2 regions of the Pseudoalteromonas sp. SR43-7 genome follow, and region 2 is predicted to be linked to the other one. Evidence: riboswitches for the same ligand, from Rfam matches in the RefSeq annotation. Region 2 holds a riboswitch; the other holds the start of a gene.
The links. Region 2 has a riboswitch for cyclic di-GMP ahead of H5087_RS14140 (chitin-binding protein). Riboswitches for the same ligand answer to the same signal wherever they lie in the genome.
Positions count from the first base shown of each region.

Region 1 (4,008 bases), on a different contig from region 2:
CGGGTGGTTCACAAGGTTTTGGTGGTTCATCACCTGCGTCTTCAGTGGATGAGTCACGTGATGTAATTTCATTTTACGTAGATGCAGAAGCTTATGTAATTGAAGATGTGATTTTATCTGGTGCACTTCGCTACGATAACTACAAAGGTTTTGGCGATACAGTAAACTTTAAACTTGCAGGTAACTGGTCTATAACCGACGATATTTCATTACGTGGTGCATTAAGCTCAGGATTTAGAGCGCCTTCAATGCAGCAGCTTTACTTTAATAACGTAAGCACACAATTTGTTGTTGATACTAATGGTAATTTAGTTGCAGAAGAAGTTGGTACATTTAGAAATGATTCAACACTTGCGCAAAGTTTAGGTATTCCAAAACTTAAAGAAGAAAAATCACAAAACCGTAGTTTAGGTATTGTGTATAACGTTACCGATAATATTAATGTAACCGTTGATTACTACTCGATTGATATTGACGACCGTATTGTAATTAGTGATCGCTTAGGTAAAGGGTTATCTACAAGCCTTGATGCAGCACTAAACAGTGCTGGTGCTGGTGTAGGGCAGTTTTTCTTAAATGGTGCTGATACAGAAACTCGTGGTGTTGATTTTGTAGCAACGTGGAACACTGAAGGTTTAGGCGGCACGCTTGATTTTACACTTGCAGCTAACTTTACCAAAACAGATGTTGTATCGTTGTTCTCTCCTGCTGGCTCAAGCCTTGAGACAGTAAAAGTAGAAGATATATTCTCAGCTGAAGACATCTCTATTATAGAAGAGTGGCAACCAGAGGACCGTATTAACTTAAGTGCGCTTTATCAACGTGATGATTGGACTGTTAACCTGTCACTTAATCGTTTTGGTGAATACACAGTAGAAGATGGCGGTCGTCAAACGTATGGCGCAGAAATTTTAACTGACGTTAAAGTTAATTACTTCGTTACTGAAGATTTATCAGTAAATATTGGTGCAAATAACTTGTTCGATGTTTACCCAGATAAAAATGAAATAGGTAACTCTCGCTCAGGTACTATTGTGGATGCTAGTGGCAACACAGTAATAAGTAGCTCAGGTGTGTTTGACTACTCACGTCGTTCGGCTCCATTTGGATTTAACGGTGCTTACTACTACGTAGGTGCAGAATACCGTTTTTAATTAATAACCTCCCTTTTGTTATTTAACTCAAAGGGCCGTAAGGCCCTTTTTTTGGTTTTGTAACTTACTAATATAGAAGTGAATTGCTTTTTACTAATGATTTATGGTTTTCTTTAGTTGACATTAAGTACTAAAGGGTTAGAATTTCACTTGTTCTGATTGTTTTTTAAACATGTCGGATAAGTTTATTAACATTAATTTCGGCAAATTCACTGAAAGGTGAAGACGCAAAGTCTCCGGTCTAAGGGCTCAGCCTATGATAGCGGGACCGCCTCATACATATATATTGTGTGCAGTAAAGCGTCATGCCATCTCACTTGGAGATCGTATGAGTATGATGAAGATCAAATTAATACTTACCCTTTTACTAATATTTTCGTTTAGTATTAAAACTGTTTTTGCTGATACCGCTATAAAGTTTAACGGCGTCAATAGCTTTGCTAGCTTTGATGTTTGGCAGCCCACCGGTCCATTCAAAATTGTAGTGTGGCTTGGGGAAACACCCAATGACCCTTCCAAGAAAACCTATTTACTTTCTAACTCAAATACAAAAGAATTTTTACTATTTAATCAGTCAAGTATACAAATGAAATTTGGAGACAAATACCCCGGCGTCTGGAATAAGTTAAACTTTTATCAAACACGTTTTTTAGAAGTTACAGTAAAAAATGGAGAGCTAATAGCTTCAGACGGATTAAAAAGTGTTTCAGTTAAAAAAGACTTTATTGTTCCTACTGATGTATCATTTAATTGGTTATTTAGGAGGTCAAATAAATTTTCTGAGGGAGCTCTTCAGGGACTAGGCTTAATAGACCTGAATAACATTGAAAATAGCCGTAATTTTGGCATAAGTGACAGAGGGGAGCCGCAACTTATCTCCGCAAACCAGGACTCATTCTTTGAATTACATAACATTACATCTGCTGATTTAATAAGCGGTTTAGACGTTCCTAACCCTAAAGTTTCTGATGTAGATAATGTTTCAAGTTTAGCTGAACTGATATTTGCAAAGTATCCGGGCAATCCAATGATTAATAATGAGTCTAATACAGGCAATGAATATGCTTGGAATGGGTATTATTGGTTACGTACTTATCTGCATTTCTATAATGTAACCAATAAGCTCAAGTATTTAGATATGGCTATTGAGTTAGCTAACAAAATGCTTAGTGATACGGATTTGGTGAGAAGTACAAATGGATTTTCAGCAACAAATAGCTATAAGCGGGCACCTAAATTATTCTTAAATGAAAGAGATGAAATTGCCCCCGGCTGGGAAAGATCACTCTCTGATTCGAGTATAACTGTTTTGACGGATGGTATGATTTTAAACGGTGTTATGCGTATAGTTGATATAATAAAAACTCAAAAATTATCTGATTATTATAACTTTGCGGACATTTCTATATTAGCCGCCCAAAAGATAGTAGACAGCCATGACAGCTCGTATAGCGTTAGTAAAAACTCTTCGATTAAAGGAAGTTTTTACTACGTGAACCTTTATAACGATAACTATGGTGATTCTGGTTTATATAGTAATCCTTTAGCCCATAATCATAACCTGACAATGGCAACAGCGATGCTGTATTTAGATAAATGGAGTGATAGACCTGATTTTTATAAATCAAAAATAATGGGTATTATAGATTTTTTTACTGAAAATTTAGAGTACCAAGATGATGGCACGTGTACATGGAATTATAATTGGGATCGTCGAGGTCCATCATACGAGAAATATGAAGATATTAATCATGGACATATTGATGTTGGCTTATTTGTTGTAGCTGATGAAGAGGGGTATTTTAACAACTTAGATATTATGAATTGCTTAGCTAAAACAGCGGTTGAACGCATTGCCATTGGTCCAGGTCCTATTCCACAATTTGTAACCGGAGAAGGTATTAGCAGTAAAGGTGAACAAATTGCATTCTCATATGATTGGCGTGAATTATCTAAGTTTGAACCTTCAATCATAAATCGTTCAAATAATATTATGAGGCATGCAGTGAGCAACATCACTTGGTTCAGGCAATATGCAGCTTTAGCTATGACCTTAGAAAATTAATTTAAATATGGCTTAGTTGAAATAACTAAGCCATATTATAATTGACTTAATTTTTTTGCATACGGCTCATTTCTGCATGGCAGCTTTGCATTGTTAATAATGTTTTAGCCAGTGCAGCTTCGCAGTCAGCTGGTTGCGGTTTATCCATTGCTGCTTTAATTTCTTCAAGGGTTTTATCTTCTACCTCTTCAAGCTCTTTTACATACGTGCTGTCGTTGTGTGAGGTGAAAGTAGTCAATAGGGCTGTGTACGCACGTCGTGCTTCAACTGCGAAAGATGAGCCATCTTCGCGTTCGCCTTTTTCATTAATTGCATATGGCTGCAAGCGCTCAACACTCACTTTTCGGGCATCTATCATACGCTGAAAAAGTGCACCAATAGCAGGGTCTTCAATTTTTTCCTGTGCTTTTTGATAAAAATCGATGCCGCTGTTCATAACTTGAATGATGTCAGTAATATGATTTACTTCTGATCCTTGATGGGTGTTCATAATGACCTCTTTAATTAAATGAATGTATAGTTCAATTTAATAAAAGCAATGTATGTTCCACGTTTCAATGCTTATGTAGTTATTTGATTTTATTGGTTTAATTTCATCTCAGTAGGGTGCTAAGTTAACAGGCAAAAAATTAACCTAGCAATTTTTACATTATATTGTGTAATAAAGTTATTTTAGCTCTTCAGCTACTTCAGCTACTTTTTGACGTAACCAAATGTGACTCGCATCGCGATGTAACAGTGGACTCCAAATCATATCAAGCTCAAAAGGGGGAATTGGAAATGGTGGCT
Region 1 covers NZ_JACJDY010000009.1:11,022-15,029, reverse strand. Annotated here, with positions in the region: gene H5087_RS08510 (TonB-dependent siderophore receptor) at 1-1,154, shown strand, start outside; cyclic di-GMP riboswitch class I at 1,347-1,430, shown strand; gene H5087_RS08505 (hypothetical protein) at 1,483-3,219, shown strand; gene H5087_RS08500 (PA2169 family four-helix-bundle protein) at 3,266-3,709, opposite strand; gene H5087_RS08495 (LysR family transcriptional regulator) at 3,887-4,008, opposite strand, start outside.
Region 1: linked by a shared signal. The riboswitch ahead of H5087_RS08505 (hypothetical protein) and the one ahead of H5087_RS14140 (chitin-binding protein) in region 2 are both predicted to bind cyclic di-GMP.

Region 2 (4,008 bases):
GTACTTTAACTCCGTCGCGAGCAGTTACCATTAATCGTTCAGACTGATAGACATCGGCATTAAAACTACCGAGTACTTTTTGCTGTTTAAGTAGTGTTTTTTCGCCAGTTGCTAAATCAACATCATATAAAGAACCTGGTGTTGTTAAACTTGAGTAATAAATACGCGCAGTGCGTGTGTCTGGCTCTGGGTTCATTGCTATTGCAGCATAATAACAAGGATCGGCAAACTCAAGTGCCATACGATCCCCTTGCCTATTAACAACTACAAATCGAGCTTGCCCTTGCTCGCGTTCACTCAATACTAAAAAGTCATTAAATAACTCGACACCTTCAAGCAGTACATTCTCTCTGTGAGCTGTATGCTCAACCCATTGTGTTTTATCAGCAATTGTTTCGTTTGTTGCCGTCATTAATCTAAAGTTTTTAGCTTGCCAGTTAGTCACAATATAAAATGTGTCACCTAGCTTATCTACGTCAAACTCGTGGCCATCTTCACGCGGCATTAATGCTTTAAATTCGCCAGTGGGCTTATTAGCATCAAGCACCCATGTATCGTTGGTCTCTGTCGATGCTAAATCAATAATAATTAAGCTTTCATCGCGGCTTTTACCAAGTCCCATAAAAAAGCTGCTGTCTTGCTCTTCGTAGACCATTACGTCTTGGTTTTGCTCGCTGCCAAGCTCATGCCTAAATACTTGGTATCCTAATAGCGTTTTTAAATCTTTTTTTACATAAAAAACAGTTTTATTGTCGTTAGCCCAAACAACTTGTCCTTCTGTATTTTCAAGCACATCAGGAAGCATTTCACCGGTCGCTAAGCTTTTAAAGCGAACATTATAAATACGACGACCTTCAGTATCTTCAGAGTAAGCCATAAGCTGCTCGCATGGGCTTAGTGCGACTTCGCCCAGCTCAAAAAACTCAAATCCTTCAGCTAATACATTAACATCGAGTAAAAGCTCTTTATTATCGGCCTTTATGCTCGTACTTCTATAGTGACGCGAGTATTCATCATCACCACGAACTTCTGAGTGATACCAGTATCTCCCGTCTTTAACGGGTACCGAATTATCATCTTTTACAATGCGTGCTTTTAACTCTTCAAAAAGTGTATTTTGTAGTGGCTTCATAGCAGCTAACTGTTCATCGCAGTACGCATTTTCAGCATGTAAATGCGCAAGTACTTGCTCATCCTGGCGATCGTCATCGCGCATCCAATAGTAATTATCGGTACGTATCTTATTATGAGTACTTAATGTATGGGCTTTCTGTTTAGCAATCGGGAAATTAGGTAATAAACTTAAAGAGAAGTCAGGACGAGACACAACAAAACCAATTAAAAAAATAATGTGATTTGCAGTTTATCATAAAAATAAAAAAGCCCATCCAATAGTTGGATGGGCTAAAACGGTAAACGCTTCATTACTAAAACCGCTATACCTTTGGGAAGATAATTTAAGCTTTATATTTGCTGCCAAGCCATAGCCCAGCTTTGCCCTACACCAGGTTCGAACATAGACTTATTATCGTCATTCGTGCGGCAAAACTCATTAAATGGCCAAGGCCTGCATTGATATACATGCCCAGTTTTTGGCTGCAATACCTTTGTACCCGCATTATAGTTTTCACAATTTTCAGGGTACACGTAATCATAAGTATCAAGGTTATTAACAACACGCTCATCGCATTTTGCAATACAATGAAAGTCGACGTGTGCTTTACATATACCACTGCTTTGCAAAGCAAAAATTTCATTATTTCTATAGGCTACAATTAAACCCTGTTCGGTCATTTTACCTGCGCTAACCAGAGGGACATGCACATTAATATGCTCAGCAACTAAACGTGGCCATGCGTGAGGCTCACCTTGCTCAAGCGAGGTGATCTTGTAATCAAATGATAAACTAACCAGCTCTCCTTGCATGTCGTAAAAGGTTACACTCACCACATCACCAATAAATAATTGGGTATGATGATTTAAGCAACCTATTGTTGACCACTTTCCACAGGCCAACGACGTATGCATAAACACGGCAACACCTTAAGAGTTACAAAATCTTATCCATACACTATGGATACACAAAAAATACACTGAGGGCAAGTGATACATAACAACACGTTATGCAGTAGTCCCGCTACCATAGCTTTTAAAAAGCCTTAGACCGGAAACTTTGCGTCCTAACCTTTCGGCTAGTTTGCCAGCAATGCGGCGATTATAATTCGACCCCGCATAACAATCAAACAAAAGAATGTAACAAAAAACAAAAACCACCCCTTTAAGATTGGTTTAATGTGTTTTTAACTAAACAAATAAGTTAAAGGCTCTTTCGCCCACGTAAATACCAGCAACACCAATAAAGATATAAATATTAACCACGCAGGCCAAGACGCTTTAGTTACTTTAGCCTCAGAGTCATCCGCTTTTAACTCTTTTGAGCCTGTGATCATCGCCTTAACTAGCGATTTGCCTTTTATTCTATAAATGATAATAGCCAATACGTGTAAGCCAATAGCATAGAGTAAAATGTCAAAATTCAGCTCATGTAGCCAATTGGCAAAATCAATCGTATCGCTAGACACATATTGAGCAAGCGGCCCGTCAGTTAAAATACCATCACTGCTCATTAAGCCACTTGCAAGTTGCGTTATAATTAATATAAAAAACACTATCACCATACAGCTACCGGGTGCTGAATGGCCTAACGAGTCGCTTGGTGTTTTTAGCGCCTTTAAAATAGCACTAGGAGAGTGCAGTAACCCACTTAATCTCGCGGTTTTACTACCAATAACACCCCATATTAAACGTGTTACTATAAGTGCTAAAGTAAAAAAACCTGCAACAAAATGAAGCTCAATCATGCCCTCTTCAATACTAAAATAAAGCACTGCAATACTTACAACCAAAAACCAATGAAAGCATCTAATAAACCCATCCCACACTTTTAACGTCGTCATTGTGCCTATCCTTAAAAAAACAGTATTATTTAATTTGTTAACTACTTTAACATCATAATATTAAGGTATCCTTATGAGCCATTCTACAAGCCGTGAGAGTAAATATCATGCAACCAGTTAAAAAAGCTATTTTAAAAGGCTTTTTAGATATGCTACCACTGTGTTTAGCCGTTGTTCCTTGGGGTATTTTATGCGGCTCTTTAGCGATTCAAAATGGTTTTAGCCCCTTTGAAACCCAAGCAATGTCGTTATTAGTATTTGCAGGCTCTGCACAGCTTGTTGCGATTGAACTTATGGCGGGCAACACACCATTGCTCACAATTTTATTCACAACATTTATTATTAGCTCTCGGCACTTTTTATACGGTTTAGCTGTGCGTCATAAGGTCATTGATCAACCTATGCGTTGGCGCTTACCGGTGAGCTTTGTTTTAACCGACGAGCTGTTTGCGTTTTCTCATCACCGAAAAGCATATAGAACAAAAACACGTTTAATATACGCATTAAGCGCTGGTTTTAGCTTTTATATTGCATGGAATATTTGGACATTAATTGGCATTGTAGCGGGTACAATGCTGCCCGATTTAACTAATTTAGGGCTCGACTTTGCGATTGCTGCCACGTTTATCGCGTTGGTTATTCCGGGGATCAAAAATTTGGCCTCACTCGTTACAGTAATTGTAGCTGGTGTTAGCGCAACGCTTTTAAAAAGTACCGGATTTGAATTATGGCTTGTTTGCTCAGCGCTGCTGGCAATGGCCGCAGGTTACAGCACAGCAAGGCTAACCGCTAAAAAGGAAGCAACGCTATGATGACAACTATTTTACTCATGGCGTGCATTACATTTTTTACGCGTTATTTATTTTTGCACCGCGCTTTACCGTTTAAAGTAGGTCCTAAAATGCAGCAATTTTTAAGCTTTAGTGCACCTGCGGTGCTTACAGCAATTTGGGTGCCTATCGTGTTTTTGAATGAAGATGGCATTAACTTAAACTGGCAAAACCCTTATTTAAGCGCAGCGATAGTCGCCATCATTGTTGCCTATAAAACA
Region 2 covers NZ_JACJDY010000018.1:66,850-70,857, forward strand. Annotated here, with positions in the region: gene H5087_RS14135 (S9 family peptidase) at 1-1,327, opposite strand, end outside; gene H5087_RS14140 (chitin-binding protein) at 1,465-2,028, opposite strand; cyclic di-GMP riboswitch class I at 2,125-2,212, opposite strand; gene H5087_RS14145 (cytochrome b/b6 domain-containing protein) at 2,301-2,957, opposite strand; gene H5087_RS14150 (AzlC family ABC transporter permease) at 3,065-3,769, shown strand; gene H5087_RS14155 (AzlD domain-containing protein) at 3,766-4,008, shown strand, end outside.